One region of the Janthinobacterium amylolyticum genome, then DNA from elsewhere that is predicted to be linked to it. Evidence: predicted binding sites of a transcription regulator. Region 1 holds the regulator's gene; the other holds the start of a gene.
What was found. Region 1 encodes LexA, which represses DNA repair genes until DNA is damaged. Its sites were predicted from a motif close to ACTGTATNNNNATACAGT; they were not measured.
Positions count from the first base shown of each region.

Region 2: a site for LexA is predicted at 3,855-3,872, ahead of recA (recombinase RecA). Genes of this name have one in related genera too.

Region 1 is NZ_JBNYXL010000007.1:353,289-364,790, forward strand. It holds gene folC (bifunctional tetrahydrofolate synthase/dihydrofolate synthase) at 1-509, shown strand, start outside; gene ACQ4WR_RS17285 (SPOR domain-containing protein) at 534-1,529, shown strand; gene ACQ4WR_RS17290 (CvpA family protein) at 1,550-2,038, shown strand; gene purF (amidophosphoribosyltransferase) at 2,078-3,601, shown strand; gene ACQ4WR_RS17300 (cystathionine gamma-synthase family protein) at 3,750-4,991, shown strand; gene lexA (transcriptional repressor LexA) at 5,061-5,696, opposite strand; gene rpsF (30S ribosomal protein S6) at 5,972-6,370, shown strand; gene priB (primosomal replication protein N) at 6,391-6,690, shown strand; gene rpsR (30S ribosomal protein S18) at 6,716-7,006, shown strand; gene rplI (50S ribosomal protein L9) at 7,034-7,489, shown strand; gene ACQ4WR_RS17330 (replicative DNA helicase) at 7,625-9,010, shown strand; gene ACQ4WR_RS17335 (DUF47 domain-containing protein) at 9,102-9,728, shown strand; gene ACQ4WR_RS17340 (inorganic phosphate transporter) at 9,768-10,781, shown strand; gene ACQ4WR_RS17345 (hypothetical protein) at 10,834-11,004, opposite strand; gene ACQ4WR_RS17350 (MBL fold metallo-hydrolase) at 11,094-11,502, opposite strand, start outside.
Region 2 is NZ_JBNYXL010000002.1:15,939-27,440, reverse strand. It holds gene ACQ4WR_RS03710 (methyltransferase regulatory domain-containing protein) at 189-1,733, opposite strand; gene recX (recombination regulator RecX) at 2,002-2,457, opposite strand; gene recA (recombinase RecA) at 2,668-3,771, opposite strand; gene ACQ4WR_RS03695 (response regulator) at 4,007-4,741, shown strand; gene ACQ4WR_RS03690 (sensor histidine kinase) at 4,738-6,276, shown strand; gene ACQ4WR_RS03685 (DUF4212 domain-containing protein) at 6,269-6,583, shown strand; gene ACQ4WR_RS03680 (sodium:solute symporter family protein) at 6,580-8,628, shown strand; gene ACQ4WR_RS03675 (S9 family peptidase) at 8,737-10,788, shown strand; gene ACQ4WR_RS03670 (alpha/beta hydrolase family protein) at 10,979-11,502, shown strand, end outside.

The DNA of each region.
Region 1 (11,502 bases):
TGGAAGTGCTGAAGCTGAAACTGCCCGTGGGCGCGCAGGAAGTGCGCACGGGCCTGGTGACGGTGGAACTGCCGGGCCGCTTCCAGGTCTTGCCTGGCCGCCCCAGCGTGATCCTCGACGTGGCGCACAACCCCCATGCTGCCTCGGCGCTGAACCAGAACCTGGGCAATATGGGTTTCCATCCGTACACCTATGCCGTCTTCGGTTCCATGCAGGACAAGGATATCGATGGCGTACTGGCCGCCATGTCCGAACACGTCGACCACTGGTGCCTGACGGGCCTGCCTTCGCCGCGCGCTGCCACAGCCTCCGAGCTGGCCGCCAAGGTGCAGATCATGCTGGAAGACAAGCCTGACAGCAGCGAACATACTGTGTCTATTTTCGATGATCCGGCACAAGCTTTTGCAAATGCAATGAGCCGGGCCGGTGAGAATGATAGAATTGTGGTCTTTGGTTCTTTCCTCACCGTTGCCGGCGTGATGAAGGCCCGAAAATCCTCACTTCACTGAAACGCACTCGACTGAAAATCACGCATGGGCTTGTTCTCGAAACTGTTTAAAAACAAGCAAGAATCCTCTGGCGAAGACAGCGGCTTTTATGTCCCTGGCGAAGCACAGTCGCCGACCCGCAAGCGCGCTGCCAACACCTCCGGTGGCGGCGGATCGCGCCGTGGCGGCAAGGACGCAACGGATCCGGTCTTGCCTGAAAAGAAGCGCGCACGCCGCCGCCTGGTCGGGGCCATCGCCCTGGCCCTGGGCGTGGCTGTCGGCTTGCCGATGCTGCTCGATTCCGAGCCGAAAGCCCCTTTCAACGATATCGCCATCGACATCCCGTCGAAGGAAAAAGCCGCGCCGGCACCTGCACCCGTGCCGGCCGTCCCGGCCCAGGCCGCGGCAAGCAATGGCCTGGACCAGTCCGAGGAAATCGTCGACACGCCGCTGCCGCCGGCGGCCAAGCCGGCGCCAGCGCCAGCACCCGTGCTTGCCGCTGCCCAGCCAGCTCCCGTCAAGCCCGCGTATGTGGAGCCGAAACCGGAGCCGAAACCGGAGCCGAAGCCCGAGCCCAAGCCGGTCAAGGTGGAGCCGAAACCTGAACCGAAACACGAACCGAAGCCGGAACCGAAGCACGAGCCCAAGGCGGAAACCAAGCCTGAGCCCAAGCATGAGGTGAAACCGGAAGCCAAGCCCGAAGCGAAACCTGCCAAGCCGGCGCAGTCTGCCGACGATGCGGCGCGCGCACTGGCGATCCTGGAAGGCAAGCCCGTGGAGAAGCCGCAGGAAAAAGCCCACGATGCCGGCAGCGGCAAGTTCGTGGTGCAGGTGGCGGCCCTGGCGACGCAGGACAAGGTCGACGAATTGCAGGACAAGCTGCGCGAAGCAGGCATCAAGTCGTACACGCAGAAAGTCTCCAGCCCTGCTGGCGAGCGTATCCGTGTGCGGGTGGGCCCGTTCGGCAGCCGCGAAGACGCGGAAAAGACACGCGCCAAGCTGCAAAAGCTGGGCCTGGGCGGTTCGCTGGTGCCAGCGTGATCATGCAAGGCTGAGCGCGCGTGACGATCTTCGATTACCTGGTGCTGTTCGTGCTGGTGACGTCCGTGCTGATCAGCATGATGCGTGGCCTGGTCAAGGAAATACTGTCATTGGTCAGCTGGATCGTGGCCTTCGTCATTGCCAACGCCTATGGCGCCACCCTGGCGAAATTCCTGCCGGAAGCCGTACCGGGCGAAGCCATCCGGTTATTGCTGGCCTTCGTCGTGCTGTTCATCGGCGTGCGTATTCTGATGGGCTTGCTGTCCATGACGGTCGACGCGCTTGTCAAGGTGACGGGCCTGAGCCTGGCCGACCGCACCCTGGGCAGCCTGTTCGGCCTGGCGCGGGGCCTTGTGATCGTGCTGACCGCCGTCATCTTGTGCGGTATGACGACCATCCCGCAGCAGCCATTCTGGAAAAACGCGCTGCTCAGCCCGGTCGCGGAACAGGGCGCGCGCGCCATCAAGCCTTATCTGCCTGCCGCTTACGCGCAGCATGTGAAATTTTGAATTTTTTTTAAAATCAGTAGCACAGTTTAGGAGCACACCATGTGTGGCATCGTCGGCGTCGTTTCCCATCAACCTGTCAATCAATTGCTCTATGATGCATTGTTGCTCTTGCAACATCGCGGTCAGGATGCGGCAGGGATTGCGACCAATCACAGCAGTATGTTTTCCATGCACAAGGCCAATGGCCTCGTACGTGACGTCTTCCGTACGCGCAACATGCGTTCGCTGCAAGGCACCACCGGCATCGGCCACTGTCGCTACCCGACGGCCGGTTCGTCGAGCGAAGAGGAAGCACAGCCGTTTTATGTGAATGCGCCGTTCGGCATCACCCTGGCGCACAATGGCAACCTGACCAACTGGGAGCAGTTGAAACAGGAAATGTTCAAGAACGACCGCCGCCACATCAATACCGATTCCGACTCGGAAGTGCTGCTCAACGTGCTGGCGCATGAAATCCAGGAAGCGACGACGGGCCTGAACCTGGACCCGGAAGCCATCTTCAAGGCCGTCACCGTGCTGAACCGCCGCGTCAAGGGTGGCTACGCCGCCGTCGCGCAAATCGCCGGCGTGGGCTTGCTGGCCTTCCGCGACCCGCACGGCATCCGTCCGCTGTGCCTGGGCATCAATGAAACGGAGCAGGGTCCTGAATACCTGATCGCTTCCGAATCCGTGGCCCTGGAAGGCATGGGCTTCCGCTTCGTGCGCGACATCGGTCCTGGCGAAGCCGTCTTCATCGACGCCGACAAGCAATTGCACAGCGCCCAGTGCGCCGACAATGCCAGCCTGAATCCGTGCGTCTTCGAATTCGTCTACCTGGCGCGTCCCGATTCCGTCATCGACGGCGCTTCCGTGTACGCCACGCGCCTGAAAATGGGCGAATACCTGGCCGAAAAGATCCGCACCGAATTGCCCGGCGTGCATATCGACGTGGTCATGCCGATTCCCGATTCCTCGCGACCGGCCGCCATCCAGCTGGCCATGGCGCTGAACATCGAGTACCGCGAAGGCTTCATCAAGAACCGCTACATCGGCCGTACCTTCATCATGCCGGGCCAGGCGGCGCGTAAGAAATCCGTGCGCCAGAAGCTCAACGCGATTCCATCCGAGTTCAAGGATAAAGTCGTGCTGCTGGTCGACGACTCCATCGTGCGCGGCACCACCAGCCGTGAAATCGTGCAGATGGCGCGCGAAGCGGGCGCGACTAAGGTCATCTTCGCCTCGGCCGCGCCACCGGTGATCTACCCGAACGTGTACGGCATCGACATGCCGACGCGCGACGAATTGATCGCCTACGGCCGCACGACGGAAGAAGTGTGCCGCGAAATCACGGCCGACTACCTGGTGTACCAGGATATCGAAGCGCTGAAGCAGGCGATTGCCGACGTCAACCCGGCCCTGACCAACTTCGAGGCATCGTGCTTCGATGGCGTCTACGTGACGGGCGACGTGTCGCAGGAATACCTGGACCGCCTGGAATATGCGCGCCACCATCCGAAGGCGGCAGCGCCCGAAGATACGCCGCGTTCCCAGCTGAACCTGAACCTCGCTACTACCGAGGCTTGATACTGGGCCCGGCTATTGCCGGGCTTTTTTTTCGGGGTCAGACCCGCCGGGGGAGTGCGCGCCAGTGGTGCGCATTCCGATCCCGAAGGGACTGACCCCAGCACTTGCCTTGGGTTAAGCGGCAAGACGAGTATTTGGAACTTCCACCATGACTACCAAAAAAAACTACGGCTTCACCACCACCATCCTGCACAACGACCGCCGCAAGGGCATCGAGCACGGCTCCTTGCACAAGCCCGTGCACACTTCCGTTGCCTTTGGCTACGCCGATGCGCGCCAGCTTGCTTCCGTGTTCCAGGGCAAGGAGCCAGGCTTCCGCTATGGCCGCCAGGGTAACCCGACCGTTTCCGCGCTGGAAGACAAGGTCAACAAGATGGAAGACGGCGTGGCGACTTTGTGCTTCGCCACCGGCATGGGCGCCATCGGCGCCGTGGTGCAGTCGCTGTTGCGCGCGGGCGACCATGTCGTCTCGTCGGCGTTTTTGTTTGGCAACACCAACAGCCTGTGGCAAACGGTGACGGGGCAGGGCATCGGCGTGTCGTTCGTCGACGCCACCGAGGTGGCCAACGTGGCGGCCGCCATTACGCCGGCCACGCGCATCGTGTTTGTGGAAACCATCGCCAATCCCCGTACGCAGATCGCCGACCTGAAGAAAATCGGCGACCTGTGCCGTGAAAAAGGCATCCTCTACATCGTCGACAACACCATGACGACGCCGTATCTGTTCCGCCCGAAAGCCGTGGGTGCGGGCCTGGTGGTGAACGCCTTGACGAAATCCATCGGCGGCCACGGCAATGCGCTGGGCGGCAGCCTGACGGATACGGGCGTGTTCGACTGGACGCGGTACCCGAACATCTTTGAAAATTATAAAAAGGCGGCGCCGGCGCAGTGGGGCATCGCGCAAATCCGCGCCAAGGCCTTGCGCGATTTCGGCGCCTCGCTGGGTCCGGAAGCGGCGCACCATATTGCTGTCGGCGCGGAAACCATGGCCTTGCGCATGGACCGCACCTGCTCGAACGCCCTGGCGCTGGCGACCATGCTTGCCGCCGACCCACGAGTGGCTGCCGTGCATTACCCGGGCCTGGCGTCGCACCCGCAACATGCGCTGGCGACGGACCTGTTCCGCAGCTATGGTTCGCTGTTCAGCTTTGAGCTGAAGGATGGCATCGACTGCTTCGATTTCCTCAATCGGTTGAACCTGGCTATTCCCGCGAGCAACCTGGGCGACACGCGCACCCTGGTGATTCCTGTCGCCCACACGATCTTTTATGAGATGGGCGCCGAGCGCCGCGCCAGCATGGGCATTGCCGAGTCCTTGATTCGCGTGTCTGTCGGTATCGAAGATGAAGCAGACTTATTGGAAGATTTCAGCAACGCACTGGACGCATAAGCAGCCGCGCACCATGTAAAAAGGGCCGCGACAGTGATGCTGTCGCGGCCCTTTTTTACGTGCGGCAATTTAATGCCAGCTGCGCATCAAGCCTACCGCCAAACCTTCCAAAGCAAACTCGTCTTCCGGCGACACGGTGATCACCTTGAAGTCGGGGTTTTCCGGCAGCAGTTCGATGACGGAACCGGTTTTTTTGTAGCGCTTGACGGTGACTTCGTCGCCGATGCGGGCGACGACGATCTGGCCGTTCTTGGCGCTGTCGACCTTTTTCACGGCCAGCAAGTCGCCATCCATGATGCCGGCGTCGCGCATGGACCAGCCGCGCACCTTCAGCAGGAAGTCGGGCTTGGCCGAGAACAGGGCAGGGTCGACGTTGTAGCTCGCTTCCAGGTTTTCCTGCGCCAGGATGGGCGAGCCGGCCGCCACCCGGCCGATCAGCGGCAGCGACATCAGCAGCGCTGCCGGCACCTTCGATGGCAGGGTTTCTGCGGCAGCGCCGATCAGGCGGATGCCGCGCGAGGTGCCCGGCGAAATCTCGATGGCGCCCTTGCGGGCCAGGGCCTGCAAATGCTCTTCGGCCGCGTTGGCCGATTTGAAGCCCAATTCATTGGCGATCTCGGCACGGGTGGGAGGGAAACCCGTATTTTCAATCGCGTCCTTGATCAGGTTCAGGATTTGTTCTTGTCGTGCTGTCAGCTTGATCATGAGCGGTGGGTGCATACTAAAATGCTGTCTATATGAACAGTCTGTATTTTTGTACAGTATCGTCCACTATGCAAGGGGATTTCCGTATTTTGGGCGGATTTCGCAAGAAATACTTGTGCACCGATGAAAAGCGGCGCGGCGCGCGGACTTTTCGGGTGCAGGTGGAAGGAATGATTGAAACGTTTGCAAAAGGCGGTTATAATCTTCGGCTGACCTTCCCACACCCGTCTTGACGCCGGGGTGGGCGATTATCAATCCGACCTGAAGGAGTTTGCATGCGTCATTATGAAATAGTCTTTATCGTCCATCCGGACCAAAGCGAGCAAGTGCCCGCGATGATCGAACGCTACAAAGCCAGCGTAACCACCCGCGGCGGTTCGGTTCACCGCGTGGAAGATTGGGGCCGCCGTCAAATGGCTTACTCGATCCAAAAGCTGCCTAAAGCACACTACATCTGCCTGAACATCGAATGCGACAACGAGACCCTGGTCGAGTTGGAAACAGCATTCAAATTCAATGATGCCGTGTTGCGTCACCTGACCGTTAAAATGAAGAAAGCTGAAACAGCTCCTTCGCCGATGATGAAATCGGTACAACGCGAAGACGCGGCCAAAAGCCACCGCACCGAAGCACCAGCAGCCGCTCCAGCCGCTCCAGCCGCAGCAGCAGCTTAATTCTTGACCAGGATCGTGCGCTGAACCAGCTACAAGTAACCGCCATCATTGCCGAGCGCGAAATATTGCGCTATACCCCGGCAGGGCTGCCGATTGTGAATGCAGTATTGCAGCACAGTTCGCAGCAGATGGAAGCAGGGATTGCCCGTTTGACCGAGTTTGATGTTGCCGCGCTAGCCGCTGGCGAAATCTCAGGCCGGTTCAGTCAGGCAAACTTGGGTGGGGTGTATCAGTTCACGGGTTTCCTGGCCAGGAAGAGCCGCAACAGCAAGAGTTTGGTGTTTCACATCATTGATTTTAGTGCAGTCAATTCTGACTAGCGCATTTTAGATACAGGAGCCTGACATGGCATTCGGTAAAAAGTTCGACAAAAATAAGCTCAAGCTTAAAGAAAAACGCAAACAGCAAAACCCGTTGTTCAAACGCAAGAAGTTCTGCCGCTTCACCGCAGCTCACGTTGAGCAAGTCGACTACAAAGACGTCGACACGCTGAAAGACTTCGTCCAAGAAAACGGCAAGATCATGCCAGCACGCCTGACCGGTACCAAAGCGCACTACCAGCGCCAAGTTGACACCGCAATCAAGCGCGCTCGCTTCCTCGCGCTGCTGCCATACACCGATCTGCACCACGCTTAATCGGTCAGATATTCCTGGAGAAGAACTATGCAAATCATTCTGTTAGAAAAAGTTGTTAACGTCGGTAACCTCGGCGAAGTCGTCAAAGTCAAAGACGGTTACGCACGTAACTTCCTGATCCCGCAACGCCTGGCACGTCGTGCCACGGCAACCGCTGTGGCTGAATTCGAAGTCAAGCGCGCCGAACTGGAAAAAGCTGCTGCCGCCAAACTGGCCGCATCGCAAGCCCAGGGCGAAAAACTGAGCGGCCTGACCGTTCAAGTTGCTCAAAAAGCTGGTGTTGATGGCCGTCTGTTCGGTTCCGTCACCAACTTCGACATCGCTGAAGCGCTGACCAAGCAAGGTTTTGCTGTTGAAAAAGCACAAATCCGCATGCCTACCGGCCCGTTGAAGATCGTTGGCGAGCACAACGTTTCGGTTGCTCTGCACACCGACGTGGTCGTGGAAGTTGTTATCGCTGTCGTACCAGACGCGAACGCGTAATCGTCTGCGGGCCTGGCCCGCAAGCGCTGCCGCACTATGAAAAGCCGGGTTCGCCCGGCTTTTTTGTGGCCTTTTTTTCCGCGATTTTTCGCCCTTTTTTTTTGCCCTGACGCCGAAGCGGGTATAATTCGCGCCATGAACGCCCCCTCTGATCCGCAACTGGATTCCCTCCGTATTCCGCCGCATTCGATCGAAGCAGAACAATCCGTCATCGGTGGTCTGCTGCGCGACAATGCCGCGTATGACCGCATCGCCGACTTCATGCATGCGGAGGATTTCTATCGCTATGACCATCGCATCATCTTCGAGCAAATCGTCAAGATGGTTAACGCTTCCAAGCCAGCCGATGTCATTACTGTTTTTGAAACCCTGACCCAGCTCGGCAAGGCCGAGGATGTGGGCGGACTCGCTTACCTGAACGCCATGGCGCAAAACACGCCATCGGCCGCGAACATCCGGCGCTACGCCGAGATCGTGCGCGACCGCGGCGTGCTGCGCAAACTCATCACCGTCGCTGACGATATTTCCGGCACGGCCTTCAGCCCGCAAGGCAAGGAAGTCAAGCAGATGCTTGACGAGGCCGAGTCGAAGATCTTCGCCATCGCCGAAGAAGGCGCGCGCGGCGCCCAAGGCTGGACCGCGATCCAGCCCCTGCTGACGCAGGTGGTCGAGCGCATCGATGAGCTGTACAGCCGCGACAACCAGAGTGAAATCACGGGCGTGCCCACCGGTTTCATCGACCTCGACCGCATGACCTCCGGTCTGCAGCCGGGCGACCTGGTGATCGTGGCGGGACGTCCTTCGATGGGCAAGACGGCGTTTTCCGTCAACATCGGCGAAAACGTGGCCATCGACAGCGGCTTGCCCGTGGCCGTGTTCTCGATGGAGATGGGCGGCGCCCAGCTGGCCATGCGTATGCTGGGCTCCGTGGGACAGCTGGACCAGCACCGTCTGCGTACCGGCCGCCTGAACGATGAAGACTGGCCGCGCCTGACCAACGCGATTCAAAAGATGAACGACGCCCAGTTGTACATCGATGAAACGCCGGCGCTGAACTCGATCGAATTGCGCGCCCGTTCGCGCCGTCTGTCGCGTCAATGCGGCAAGCTGGGCCTGATCATCGTCGATTACTTGCAACTGATGTCGGCAAATACTCCGGGCGATAACCGCGCCACGGAAATTTCCGAAATTTCGCGGGGCTTGAAAGGCCTGGCGAAAGAACTCGGTTGTCCCGTGATCGCGCTGTCCCAGCTGAACCGCTCGCTGGAACAACGCCCGAACAAACGTCCGGTCATGTCCGACTTGCGCGAATCGGGCGCTATTGAGCAGGATGCCGACGTGATCCTGTTCATTTACCGCGACGAGGTGTATAACCCCGACTCGCCAGACAAGGGGACGGCCGAAATCATCATCGGCAAACAACGTAACGGTCCAATCGGCAGCATCCGCCTCACCTTCATGGGGCAGTACACCAAATTTGGCAATTACAGTGGTGGCCTGGCGCTTTACCAAGGCGACTAACACAGCAGCACTGATATTCCATTGGCCGCCCCCGACAACGGGGCGGCTTTCTGTAGTAAATAACACGACTCAATGCTTAACGGAGAATGACATGTTTGGACGCTTGATGCCCACTGAGGGCAAGTTTTTTGAATTGTTTAACCAGCACGCGGAACTGTGCGTCAAGGGCGCAAAAGAGATGCTCGGCCTGATGACCAATTTCGACGACCTGGAAAACCGCGTACATGCGATTGAAAGCATCGAGAAACAGGCGGACAAAGTCACCTACGCCACCGTGGAAATGCTGCACAAGACCTTCATCACGCCGATCGACCGCGATGACATCCATCAGCTGATCACGCGCCAGGACGACATCCTCGACCTGCTGGAAGATGCGGCGCAAACCGTGTCGCTGTACGACCTGAAAGCCGTCACGCCGGAAGCCAAGCGCCTGGCCGAACTGGTACTGGCGTGCACCGAGAAAGTCCGCGACGCCGTGGCCATGCTGCACAACATGGATAACTCGCGCAAGATCGTCGCCATCTGCGAAGAGATCGACCGCCTGGAATCGGACGCCGACCACGTGATGCGCGCCGCCATGTCCAAGCTGTTCCGCGACGAACCGGACGTGCGCACCCTGATCAAGCTGAAGGCGATCTATGAAATTCTGGAAACCGTGACAGACCGTTGCGAAGATGTGTCCAACATTATCGAAGGCATCATCGTCGAAAACGCGTAACAGCGTCTGTCCTGAAACAGAATCAGAAAAGAAAAATCCATGCAAACCATCCAAATGAGCATCTACGTGCTAGGCCTGCTCGTCATCCTTGCACTGCTATTTGACTTCATGAACGGCTTCCACGATGCCGCCAACGCGATCGCCACGGTGGTCTCGACAGGCGTATTGAAACCGCAGACCGCGGTTGCCATGGCTGCCACCTTCAATTTCGTCGCCATCTTCGTCTTCCACCAGCTGACCGTGGCCGCCACGGTGGGCAAGGGGACGATCGACCCCGCGGTGATTGACCAATATGTGATATTTGGCGCCCTCATGGGCGCCATCGTGTGGAACCTCGTCACCTGGTACTACGGCATTCCTTCGTCGTCCTCGCACGCCCTGATCGGTGGCCTGGTGGGCGCCGCTGTGGCCAAGTCCGGCACGGGCGCGCTGATCTCGGCCGGCCTGTGGAAAGTCGTGCTGTTCATCGTGCTGTCGCCGGTGCTGGGCTTCCTGTTCGGTTCGCTGATCATGCTGCTGGTGTCGTGGATCTTCGTGCGCTCGACGCCGCGCAAGGTCGACAAATGGTTCCGCCGCCTGCAGCTGGTTTCGGCCGCGGCGTACAGCCTGGGCCACGGCGGCAATGACGCGCAAAAAACCATCGGCATCATCTGGATGCTGCTGATCGCCGCCGGCTATTCGAGCACCACCGACGCCGTGCCACCGCTGTGGGTCATCATCTCGTGCTACACGGCCATCAGCTTCGGTACGCTGTTCGGCGGCTGGCGCATCGTCAAGACCATGGGCCAGAAGATCACCAAGCTCAAACCGGTCGGCGGCTTCTGCGCTGAAACGGGCGGCGCCATCACCCTGTTCATCTCGACGGCCATGGGCATTCCCGTGTCGACCACGCACACCATCACGGGCGCCATCGTCGGCGTCGGCTCGGCACAAAAAATGTCGGCCGTACGCTGGGGTGTCGCCGGCAACATCGTCTGGGCCTGGATCTTCACGATTCCTGCCTCGGCATTCGTTGCGGCGATCGCCTGGTGGATTGGCCGGCACATCATGTAATGGATAGCCAGCGCCAGTAAGAAGGGAGCCTCGCGGCTCCCTTTTTTTTTGCCTACTGGCCGCGTGGACCCTTGTCGCCGCCTTGATGCGGCTTCAGGCCATCATTCTGGCGGATCGCGCCTTTATCATGTTCCGCTTGCTGGCGGATCTTGTTTGCTTCCTGCTGGGCTTGCTGGTCTTCCCGCTGTTGCTGCTCACGTGGCGTATCGTGGGGTTTGCTCATGGCGCTCTCCTTGAATGATGAGTGTCCATGATGCCGCGTGGCGGTCTGTGCCACCGTTCGGTGCACAACATAGCGCCGGCCGCAGTTGCTCACGCCAGTTCCACCGTCAGCCCCTCGTACGCGAGGAAGACTTGCAAGCCGGCCAGGCGGCCCGCGTGGCGGCCCATCACGTCGGCAAACACGGCTTCGAGCTGCTCGTCGCTGCGCGTCGGTTCGTGGTGGGTGCAGTACAGGCGCCGGGCGCCGCAGCGCAGGGCCAGCTCGAACGCGGCGTCGAAGGTGCCGTGGCCCCAGCCCTGCTTGGCCGGGTATTCCTCGCGCGTGTAGGAGCAGTCCATGATCAGCGCGTCGACACCGGCCACCAGCGCGTCGATGCCGGCCTGGCGCTGCGCATTGCGCGCGGCGCAGGCCGCGTGTTCGGCATGGCCGGGCGGGTGCAGGTTGTAGAACGGTTCATGGTCGCCGCTGAAAAACAGCGAGGCGCCGGCGCAGTCGATG
Region 2 (11,502 bases), on a different contig from region 1:
CTGCGGCGCCGCAAAAACCCTAAAAGTGTAGCACACAGGGCGCTAGTTGCGCCGCAACATAATTTTTTATTGGTCTTGCCGCCCGCCTGAAATTATTGATGAAAATCGCAAAACAAATGACCGCCATTCACGATTCAAATAACTAATTACAGGCATGCAGGCCTTGCCTGCCTGCCCGCCGCCCCGCCTCAGTCGGCCACGCCCAGGGCGCGCAGAACCGGCAAGGTGCGCGTGGCAAAATACTCGGCGTGCGCCAGTAGCTCGGCCAGGTTTTCCTCTTCCGTCAGCAAGGGCTGTCCATCCCTGGTCAGCAACTGGTTCAGGCGCAGCAGCACGGGCCACGTCGCGCGCACGCAGTCCTGCGGCGTTGCAGCACCTTGCAGCTGCGCCCACAGGAATAGCTGTTGTAAATGCGATACAACCACGCCGCCCCCCGTCAGGGGACTGGCGAGGATATGCAGATCCGTGCGCTCCAGCGCCAGCGTCAGCAGGTGCGCATTCAGGCGCGCCGTCTGCGGCCGCGCCACGGCGATGCCGGCCTCGTCCTGGACGGCCAGCACGCTGCCCTTGCTGACGAGAATCAGCACGATTTGCAGCAAGGCGGCCAGGCCGGCGTCGCTGCCCGCCAGTTGCAGTTGCTGCTCCAGTTCGCCTATTGTGTAGACGCGGTGGTCCGCCATGGCATCGAGCACGGGCGCATACACGCGCTCGTCCATATCGGCGTCGCCCAGCACGCCATGCACGCTCAGCACCACTTCGTCGCGCGGCACGGCCAGCATCACGCGCACGGCCCGCAAGGCGCTCGCCTGGGCGAGCGGCGTCAGCCGGCGCGCGCCCTTGACCCAGTAATCCTTGCGGAACTGCTCGTTGACGAGGAAGGCGCGCGTCGTTTCGCGGAAGGTGGGATCGGGAATCTCGGCGAGGAATTGCTGGTGCTCGGCCGTCAGGTTCAGCATGTCGACCAGCGCCGTGTAATTGGCGGACGCGGCAAACTCCAGCTTGGCCTCGCCCAACATGGCGGCCAGGCGCGAAAAGGCCATCGGCTGCCAATCCGCATTGAAGTATTCGTGCGCCACATAATTGCGGTCCAGCGCCTTGAGTTTCTCGAAGCGGTCCGCCAGCAGGGGATAGGCTTCCAGGTAGCGCGGTTGCGTGGCGATCATCCGGTCGACGAAATCGATGGCGCCGTCGACTCTGGCCAGCACGCCCACGCCCGGCGCGCTCATGACGCGGCTATGTTCGGCCAGCAAGTCGCGCATCGGCATCATGGCGCTCCAGCCTGGCTGCGTGTTATAGCTGATGTAGGCGACGCCGCCCACTTTCAGCTTGCGCTGCAGGAACGCGACGATCAGTGCGCGGTTTTCCGCCGAGACCCAGCTCCAGATCCCGTGCAGGCAGATATAGTCGAAATCAGGCAAGTCGTCGCGGCGGCAAAACTGCGCGAACGATTCATCCGTGAACTGCGCGCCGGCGCCGGACGCGCTGGCCAGTTCCTGCGCAAAAGCGGCCTGGGACGGGTTGAAATCATTGCCATGCCAGCGCGTGGCCGATGCCGCCGCATGGATGTTGGCGCTGACGCCCTGGCCAAAACCCAGCTCGCACGCCGTGCCGCTGGCCGGCAAGGCCAGGCCGGCGGCCAGCAGGGGCAGCCGCAGGCGCAAGGGGTTCAATTCTTCGTAATAGCCATAGGTATAGGCGATTTCGGCCATATAGCCGGCATTCCAGTTGCTCATCTCGCGTCCTGTCACGGTCAGTGGCGCTGCGCGCAGCGCACAGCATTCGAGCGCCAGCATACCCGATCGCACGGCGGCGTCATACGGGAAACAGAGCGCGTTTGAAAGCCCAGTTCGTGGCAGGCCGCCAGGCGTGGCATGGGCAAGGCGACACAGGGGCCGAGCCGGGCCGAGGCGAGGCGGGCTGGGCTGGGCTGGCGGAACGCCAGGCACCGTGACCATGGCGCCATGGTGGCGGTGGCGGTGGCGGTGGCCGCCGCAGCCTGCCTTATTCCTCGTCCGGGTCCAGCCCCTTGAGGGCCACCTGCACGGCGCGCTGGGAAAAGCCGCGCTGCATCAGGAAGCGCATCTGCTTGTTGCGCTGCTCTGCATCCTGTGCCACTTGCCCGAACTTGCGGCGCCAGACTTCGCAGGCGCGTGCCGTTTCCCCTTCCGCCAGGCCCGCCTTGAGTTCCTGCAGCGCTTCGCCGCCAATGCCATGGCTTTGCAGTTCGGCCATGATGCGGCTATTGCCAAAGCGGGCCGAGCGGCGGTGGATCAGCGATTCGGAAAAGCGCTCCTGCGACAGCCAGTTGGCTTTCTCCAGGCTGTCGAGCAAGGCTTCCACATCGTCGCCCTCCTGCGCGTGCCGCTGCAGCTTGCGGCGCAATTCCATGCGGCTGTGTTCACGCATCGACAAAAAACGTAGCGCCCTGCCCTTCAGGCTTAGTTGTACTGCGGCCATACCCCCACCTTGTCTTTCATTTCACGCTCACTCCAAAATCACACCACCCAAACACAATCGCCGCCCGGCGCAGCAGCGCGGGACGGCGATCATGGTCATACCTTGCGGCAAGCCATGCGTAGGATTAGGCCCCTTGGGCCGTAATCCGACAACATTGTTGACGTCTGTGGTGTTGTCGGATTACGCGCGGCTTTGCCGCGCTAATCCGAGTTACTCTGGCTTGGCTTCCGCAGCCTTGGCAGCCTTGTCGGCGGCTTTATCGGCTTTTTCCGGCTTTTCAGCAGCCAGCGGCGGCAGTTCACGCACGCCCAGCGAGGCGCGGACCTTGTTTTCGATCTCGCGCGCCAGCGCCGGACGCTCTTGCAGGAAGGCGCGGGCATTGTCCTTGCCCTGGCCGATGCGTTCGCCGTTGTAGCTGTACCACGAACCGGATTTCTCCACGATCTTGGCATCCGAGCCCAGGTCCAGGATTTCGCCTTCGCGCGAGGTGCCGGCACCGTACAGGATGTCGAAGTGCGCTTCCTTGAATGGCGGCGCAATCTTGTTCTTGACGACCTTGACCTTGGTTTCGTTGCCGATCACTTCGTCGCCCGACTTGATCGAGCCGGTGCGGCGGATATCCAGGCGCACGGAAGCGTAGAATTTCAGCGCGTTACCACCGGTGGTGGTTTCCGGGCTGCCGAACATCACGCCGATCTTCATGCGGATCTGGTTGATGAAGATGACCAGGGTATTCGTGCGGTTGATGGAGCCGGTCAGCTTGCGCAGGGCTTGCGACATCAGACGCGCTTGCAGGCCTGGCAGGGAATCGCCCATGTCGCCTTCGATCTCGGCACGTGGCGTCAGTGCAGCCACGGAGTCAATGACGACCAGGTCGACGCTGCCCGAACGCACGAGGGCGTCGCAAATTTCCAGCGCCTGCTCGCCCGTATCCGGTTGCGAGATCAGCAGTTCATGCAGGTTCACACCCAGCTTTTGCGCATAGCCGACGTCGAGCGCGTGCTCGGCATCGATAAAGGCGCAGGTGCCGCCCAGTTTTTGCATTTCCGCGATGGTTTGCAGGGTCAAGGTGGTTTTACCCGACGATTCCGGACCGTAGATTTCCACCACGCGGCCGCGCGGCAAGCCGCCCACGCCCAGCGCGATATCCAGGCCGAGCGAACCGGTCGACACGACTTGCACTTCTTCGATCGGGGCGCTGGCATCCATGCGCATGACCGAACCTTTGCCAAACTGCTTCTCGATCTGCGCCAGCGCGGCGGCGAGCGCCTTGGCTTTTTCCGATGCGGGTACTACAGCTTTTTTATCGTCCATATGTTCTTTCAGCCTGAGATTTAGCGCGTCGGTTAAATTCCGTGGGTTAAATTCAGCGCGGGGTTAAATTCGTTACAGACACTACTGTATAAAAAAACAGTGCTCAATGCAAGCGGAACGTGGATTTGTTTTGAAACAGATCAATACAACCCTTGTTTTTCACAAAAACTCGCCACCTTGCGGAAAATGAAACACAATACAAGCTTCTACCGCTGCAAGCATAGGAAGCCTGACCATGCGTATTTTACTTGCCGAAGACGATAGCGTGCTGGCCGACGGCCTGACCCGCTCACTGCGCCAATCCGGTTATGCGATCGATTACGTCAAGACAGGGCAAGAGGCCGATACCGCCCTGTCCACCCAGGAATTCGACTTGCTGATCCTCGACCTGGGCCTGCCAAAAATGTCCGGACTGGAAGTGCTGCGCCGCCTGCGCGCGCGCGCCTCGCTGCTGCCCGTGCTGATCCTGACTGCCGCCGATTCCATCGAGCAACGCGTAAATGGCCTCGACCTCGGCGCCGATGATTATATGGCCAAGCCGTTCGCCCTGTCGGAACTGGAGGCAAGAGTGCGCGCCCTGACGCGGCGCGGCGCGGGCGGCGGCGCCACCATCATCAAGCACGGCCCGCTCAGCTATGACCAGGTGGGGCGCAGCGCCTACATCAACGACCAGATGCTCGACCTGTCGGCGCGCGAACTGGGTTTGCTGGAAATCCTGCTGGGCCGCACCGGCCGCCTGGTCTCGAAGGAACAGCTGGTCGACCACCTGTGCGAATGGGGCGAGGAAGTGTCGAACAACGCCATCGAAGTGTATGTGCACCGCCTGCGCAAGAAGATCGAAGTGGGCGGCGTGCGCATCGCCACGGTACGCGGCCTCGGCTATTGCCTGGAGAAATACTCGGAAGCGGCGCGCCTGAACGCTGAAGCGGGCGCGGCTGAAGGCCAGGCCCATGGACCGGCCAGCAAGTGAAAGCGCGCGAGGCGCCTACGGACGAGGCCACTGACGACGACTGGTTCGAGCCGCCCACGACGGAACAGGATGACACGATCCAGCATTCGCTGTTTGGCGAAATCCTCGACTGGATGCTGGCGCCCTTGCTGCTGCTGTGGCCCATGAGTATCGCCATCACCTACCTGGTGGCCAAGGGCATCGCCAACCAGCCCTTCGACCATGCGCTGGAAGACAGCGTCACCGTGCTGACGCAGCAGGTCAAGCAGGCCGATGGCGAATTGCTGCGCCACGTTCCCGAACGCAACAGCAACAACAAGGGCCGCGACTTCCTGCGCGGCGACGATGTCGACACCCTGTATTACCTGGTGGTGGGCGGGCGCGGCGAGTATCTCGACGGCGACCGCGACCTGCCGCCGCCGCAGGACCCCGACAAGTACCGCAGCGGCATGGTGCTGTTCCGCAACGACACCATTCACGGCACGCCCGTGCGCGTGGCGTTTACCTATCTCGACATGCCGGCCAGCACCGAGGACGAGCCGCGCCGCGCGCTGGTGCAGGTGGCCGAGACCCTGGAAAAGCGCGCCCAGCTGGCCAATGAAATCATCAAGGGCGTGATTTTGCCGCAGTTCATCATCCTGCCCGTGATCCTGGCCCTGGTCTGGTTTGCCCTGGCGCGCGGCCTGTCGCCGCTGGCGCAGTTGCAGGAACGCATACGCGCGCGGCCGCCCGACGATTTGAGTCCCATCGAATCGGGCCAGGTGCCCGAGGAAATCACGCCACTGGTGGGCTCGCTCAACGAAATGCTGTCGCGCCTGTCGCTGTCGATCGACATGCAGAAACGCTTCATCGCCGATGCGGCGCACCAGATGAAAACGCCGCTGGCCGGCATGCGCATGCAGTCCGAGCTGGCCTTGCGCCAGACCGACCACGATGAAATCCACCGCTCGCTGCTGCAGCTGGCGAAAAGTTCCGAAGCGGCCACGCGCCTGGTGAACCAGCTACTGGCCCTGGCGCGCGCGGAAAACCAGCCACAGGCGGGCACGGCGTTTGCACCGCTCGAATTGAGCGAACTGGCGCGCGGCGTGGTGCAGGACTGGGTACAAGCCTCGTTTGCCCAGCATATCGACCTGGGCTTCGAGCAAGCCGCGTATCCCATCATGATTTCCGGCAACGCCATGATGCTGCGTGAACTGCTCAGCAACCTGATCGACAATGCCCTGCGCTACACGCCGGCCGGCGGCAGCGTCACGGTGCGCGTGCGCAGCACGCTTGAACTGGCCATCCTGGAAGTGGAAGATACCGGGCCCGGCATTGCGCCGGCCGAGCGGGCGCACGTGTTCGAACGCTTTTACCGCATCCTCGGCAGCAATGCCGACGGCAGCGGCCTGGGCCTGGCCATCGTGCGGGAAATCGCCCAGCAGCATGGCGCCGAAGTCGACATTTTTAATAATCCGCGCGCCCAATCGCCGAAAATGCCGGGCACTTTGCTGCGCCTGAGCATTGCCCTGCTGTTGCCGGAGACGCCAGAAGAGGATTACATCACGTATGGATAAGCCGAGCCCCGCCGCGACGCCCGAGCGGGCGGCGCACACGCCCACTGCCGAGCACCAGCAGCGCCTCGCTACCCACTGGCAAGCGACGCGGCGCCTGACCGTCATCCTGCTCACCGTCTGGCTGCTGACGGGCTTTCTGACCGTGTTTTTCGCGCGCGAACTGCTGCACCTGAATCTGTTCGGCTGGCCCCTGCCCTTCTACATGGCGGCCCAGGGCGCCTCGCTCGTCTACCTGGCCATCATCGGCTGCTATGCGTGGCGCATGCGCCGCCTCGACCGCGCCTTCCATGCCGGAGAGCAAGCATGAGCGGCCAGCGCAGTTTCTTTGCCCGCCTGTGCCGCTACTATCTGCTGTTTTCCGCCGGTTTCGCCGCCTTCCTGCTGGCCCTGACGGTGCTGGAACAGGAGGGCATGCCGCGCACCTGGATCGGCTACCTGTTCATGCTCGTCACCATCACCCTGTACGCCACCATCGGCGTCATCAGCCGCACCTCGAACGTCACCGAATACTATGTGGCGGGACGCCGGGTGCCGGCCATGTTCAACGGCATGGCCACGGCCGCCGACTGGATCTCGGCAGCCAGCTTCATCAGCCTGGCGGGCGGCCTGTACCTGAACGGCTTCGACGGCCTGGCCTTCATCATGGGCTGGACGGGCGGCTACTGCCTGGTGGCATTGCTGATCGCGCCCTACCTGCGCAAGTTCGGCCAGTACACGATTCCCGACTTCCTCGCCGCCCGCTACGGCAGCGGGCGCGACAGCCGTGGCGCCGCCGTGCGCGTGGTGGCCGTGGCTGCCACCATCATCGTCTCGTTTACCTATGTGGTGGCGCAGATCTATGCGGTCGGCCTGATCGCCTCGCGCTTCACGGGCGTGGATTTCTCCGTCGGCATCTTCCTGGGCCTGGCCAGCATCCTGGTCTGCTCATTTCTCGGCGGCATGCGCGCCATCACGTGGACGCAGGTGGCGCAGTACATCATCATCCTGATCGCCTTTCTGATTCCCGCCATGTGGCTGTCCGTCAAGCATGCGGACAACCCCGTGCCGCAGATCGCCTACGGTAAAGTCTTGCCGCAGCTGAGCGCGCGCGAACACGTTCTGGAAGCGGATCCCAGGGAAAACGAGGTGCGCGCCATCTTCCGCCAGCGCGCCATCAGCTACCAGGCGCGCATCGACGGCTTGCCTGCCGCCTGGGAGCAAGGCCATCTGGCCGCCCAGCGCCAGCTCGACAACCTGCGCCAGCGCAATGCCTCGCTGCTGGACATCCGCAATGCGGAGCGCGCGCTGATCGCCTATCCGAAAAGCCCCGAGGAAGCCCGCGTGCTGTGGCAGGCGGCGCAGGCCCACAACCAGAAGCGCGCCGAACCCATCACGCCCCACGCGCAGCCGTTTCCCGCGGCGGACCGGGAACAATCCGACATCAAGCGCAATAATTTTCTCGCCCTCGTGTTCTGCATGATGCTGGGCACGGCCGCCCTGCCGCATATCCTGATGCGCTCGTACACCACGCCATCCGTGCACGAGACGCGCGTCTCCGTGTTCTGGACCCTGTTCTTCATCCTCCTGATCTATCTCACGATTCCCGCGCTGGCCGTGCTGGTCAAATACGATATCTATTCCGCGCTGGTGGGCACGCAATACGCCAACCTGCCCACCTGGGTGTCGTACTGGGCCAATGTGGACAAGCTCAGCCCATTGATCAGCATCGTCGACGTCAACCGCGACGGCATCGTGCAGCTGGCGGAAATTGCCATCGATGCCGACGTACTGGTGCTGGCCACGCCCGAGATCGCCGGCCTGCCCTACGTGATTTCCGGCCTGGTGGCGGCTGGCGGCCTGGCCGCCGCCCTGTCGACGGCGGACGGCCTGCTGCTGGCCATCTCGAACGCCCTCTCGCACGACATCTATTACAAGGTGGTCGACCCGACCGCCTCGACGCAAAAGCGCGTGACGATTTCCAAGCTGCTGCTGCTGGCCGTGGCCTTCATCGCCGCCTACGCGGCCTCGCAAAAGCCGGCCGACATCCTGTCGCTGGTGGGCATCGCCTTTTCGCTGGCCGCCTCGACCCTGTTTCCGCCGCTGGTGCTGGGGGTATTCTGGCAACGCGCCAACTACCAGGGCGCGCTGGCGGGCATGCTGGCGGGCTTTGGCGTGTGCCTGTATTACATGTTGCACACGAGTCCCATGCTGGGTGGAACTGCTGCCGGACAATGGCTGCATATCGCGCCCATTTCCGCCGGCATTTTCGGCGTGCCGGCGGGCCTGGCGGCCGCCGCGCTGGTCAGCTGGCTGACACCGGCGCCGGGACGCCGCAGCACGGGACTGGTGGAACATATCCGCGCGCCGGAATAACGACATAAAAAAAATACTCTGGACTCGCTAAAAGTGCCGGCAAATGATAGCCTTGGAGAAACAATATTCAATTGAATATTCAATCTAGCAATTCAATCCGGAGTAACCATGCGGTCCAGCCTTGCCTGTCTCACCCTGAGTGCCCTGTTATCCAGTCTTGCCAGCCTGCCAGCCCATGCCGCGGCCCCGCCAGCGACGGCAGCGGCGGTCCCCATCGCCGACTTCTTTGCCAATGCCGCCCTGAGCGGCGCCGTGCTCTCGCCGGACGGACGCCATGTCGCCGTGCTGGTCAGTGCCAAGGGCGGACGAGTGCAGCTGTACACGGTCGACTTGCCGAGCATGAAGGTAAATGGCCTGACGTCGTTCGAGGACGCCGATATCAGCAGCATCGCCTGGGTCAACGAGCGGCGTGTCGTGTATAGCGTAATGGACCGCAATATTGCTCAAGGAGATATCCAGTACGGACCGGGCCTGTATGCCATCAATATCGACGGCAGCGGCTACCGCCAGCTGGCCAGCAACACCTATTCGAAGAAAAGCGCCAGCAGCACGCGCGAGATGCTGAGCTGGAACACGCGCCTGCTCAGTGCCAGCGGCAATCCCGGCAACGACGACATCTACGTGACGGAAGCGAGCTTCAGCACCACCGGCGTGCCATCGGAAAGAGTGCTGCGGGTCAATACGGTGACGGGCATCAGCCAGGTGGCCGCCACCCTGGCCGATGCCCAGGGCTGGCTGCTCGACCAGCAAGGCGAAGTGCGCATCGCACTGGTGGTCAAGGAAAACAAGCGCAGCATTTTTTACCGCGACAATGCCCAGACACCGTGGCGCAAGCTGCGCGAGAGCGATGTGTATCAAGCGAAGGGCGGCGATTTTTCGCCGGCCTTCTTTGATGCCAAAGGCAATTTCTATGTGCACGCGCCATACAAGGGCACGGAAGCGGTCTACCGCTATGACCTGGCGAAGGATGCCATCGACGGCGCGCCGCTGGCCAACACGCCAGGCTACGATTTTTCCGGCATCCCCGTTCAGGGCGCCGATAAATTGCTGGGCATGCGTTTTGAAACCGATGCCAGCGGCACGATCTGGTTCGACAAGCCACTCGACGCCATCCAGTCCAGGATCGATGCCTTGCTGCCGGCGACCGTCAACACCATTTCTGTGGCGAAACGGCCAGCCACGCCTTTCGTGCTGGTCACGGCCAGTTCCGACGTGCAGCCAGCCAGCGTCCTCATCTTCAATACGGAGTCCGGCCAGCTCATGCCCGTAGGCAACAGCCACCCTGCCATCGATCCATTGAAAATGTCGCACAAGCGCCTGGTACGCTACCAGGCGCGCGATGGCCTCAGCATTCCAGCCTACCTGACCCTGCCCAAAGGCCACAGCGGCAAGAACCTGCCCATGGTGGTCATGGTGCATGGCGGCCCCTGGGTGCGCGGCGGCCACTGGAACTGGAACCGCGAAACCCAGTTCCTCGCCTCGCGCGGCTATGCCGTGCTGGAGCCGGACTACCGCGGCAGCACCGGCTATGGTCACGCCCACTACAAGGCCGGCTGGAAACAATGGGGTTTGAAAATGCAGGACGACATCGCCGACGGCGCCCGCTGGGCCATCGCCAACGGCTATGCGGACCCGCAGCGCATCTGCATCGCCGGTGCCAGCTATGGCGGCTACTCCACCCTGATGGGCCTGCTCAACGATCCTGATCTGTTCAAGTGCGGCATCAACTGGGTTGGCGTCACCGACATCAACATGATGCGCGACGGACACTGGACGGGCGATTCCGACCTGGCCGATTCCTACAAGAAAAGCGGCATGAAGGACATGGTCGGCGACGCCGTGCTTGATGCGGCACAGCTGAAGGCCACCTCGCCGCTGCAGCAGGCGGCCCGCATCACGCAACCCTTGCTGCTCGGCTACGGCGGCGCCGACCATCGCGTGCCAGCCAGCCAGGGCCGCCTGTTCTACCAGGCGGTCAGCAAGACCAACCCGCATGTCGAATGGGTGCTGTACAGCGAGGAAGGCCACGGCTGGGCGCTGCAGAAAAACAATGTCGACTTCTGGTCCCGCGCGGAAAAATTGCTGGCCCGTAGCATCGGTGCGGCCAGTACGGCAGCGCCTGCCGGCGCGCCGGCGCCCGCTCCGGCCACCGCCCCATAGCGCACCCATGCCGCCAGAGCCGTTCCGCCAGCACCTACCCTGGACGGTGACGGCGACACTGGCCGCAGCGCCGCAGCGCTTGCTGGCAGCGCGACGGGGCGGCCTTCCAGCGCCACCACAGGCCATGCAGCCCGCCTTACGCTGCAGATAGCCACCCGCATGACATCAATACCACGCTCAAAAGGAACACATGTTTGCCAAACCGTTTTACGCAGCACTGTTCGCGTCCCTGTGCGCTCTTGCCGGCACCCCGGCCGCATGGGCGGCCGATGCGCCGCCAGCCACGGCTGCCCCCGCACCCGCCATGCCAGGCGCACGAATTCCCATCGAACATTTTTTCGACAGCACCTCGTTCAGCGGCGCCATTCTGTCGCCTGACGGCCGCCGCCTGGCCGTGCGCGTGGCGCCTCCCGGCCAGCGCGTGCGCCTGGCCGTGCTGGAACTGGCCAGCATGCAGGTGAAGGTCGTGGCGTTCTTCAGCGATGCCGATGTGAATACCTTCCGCTGGGTCAACGACCAGCGTCTCGTCTTCGACCTGGCGGACCGGCAACTGGCGCAGGGCGCCCTGCGTTATGGCGCGGGCCTGTATGCCGTCAACGCCGATGGCGGCAATTACCGGCAACTGGTGACGCGCAACGAGTCGCGCCAGAACAAGCGCGCCATATTGATGCTGCCGTGGAACACCTACCTGCTGCAAAGCATCGGCGACCAGCA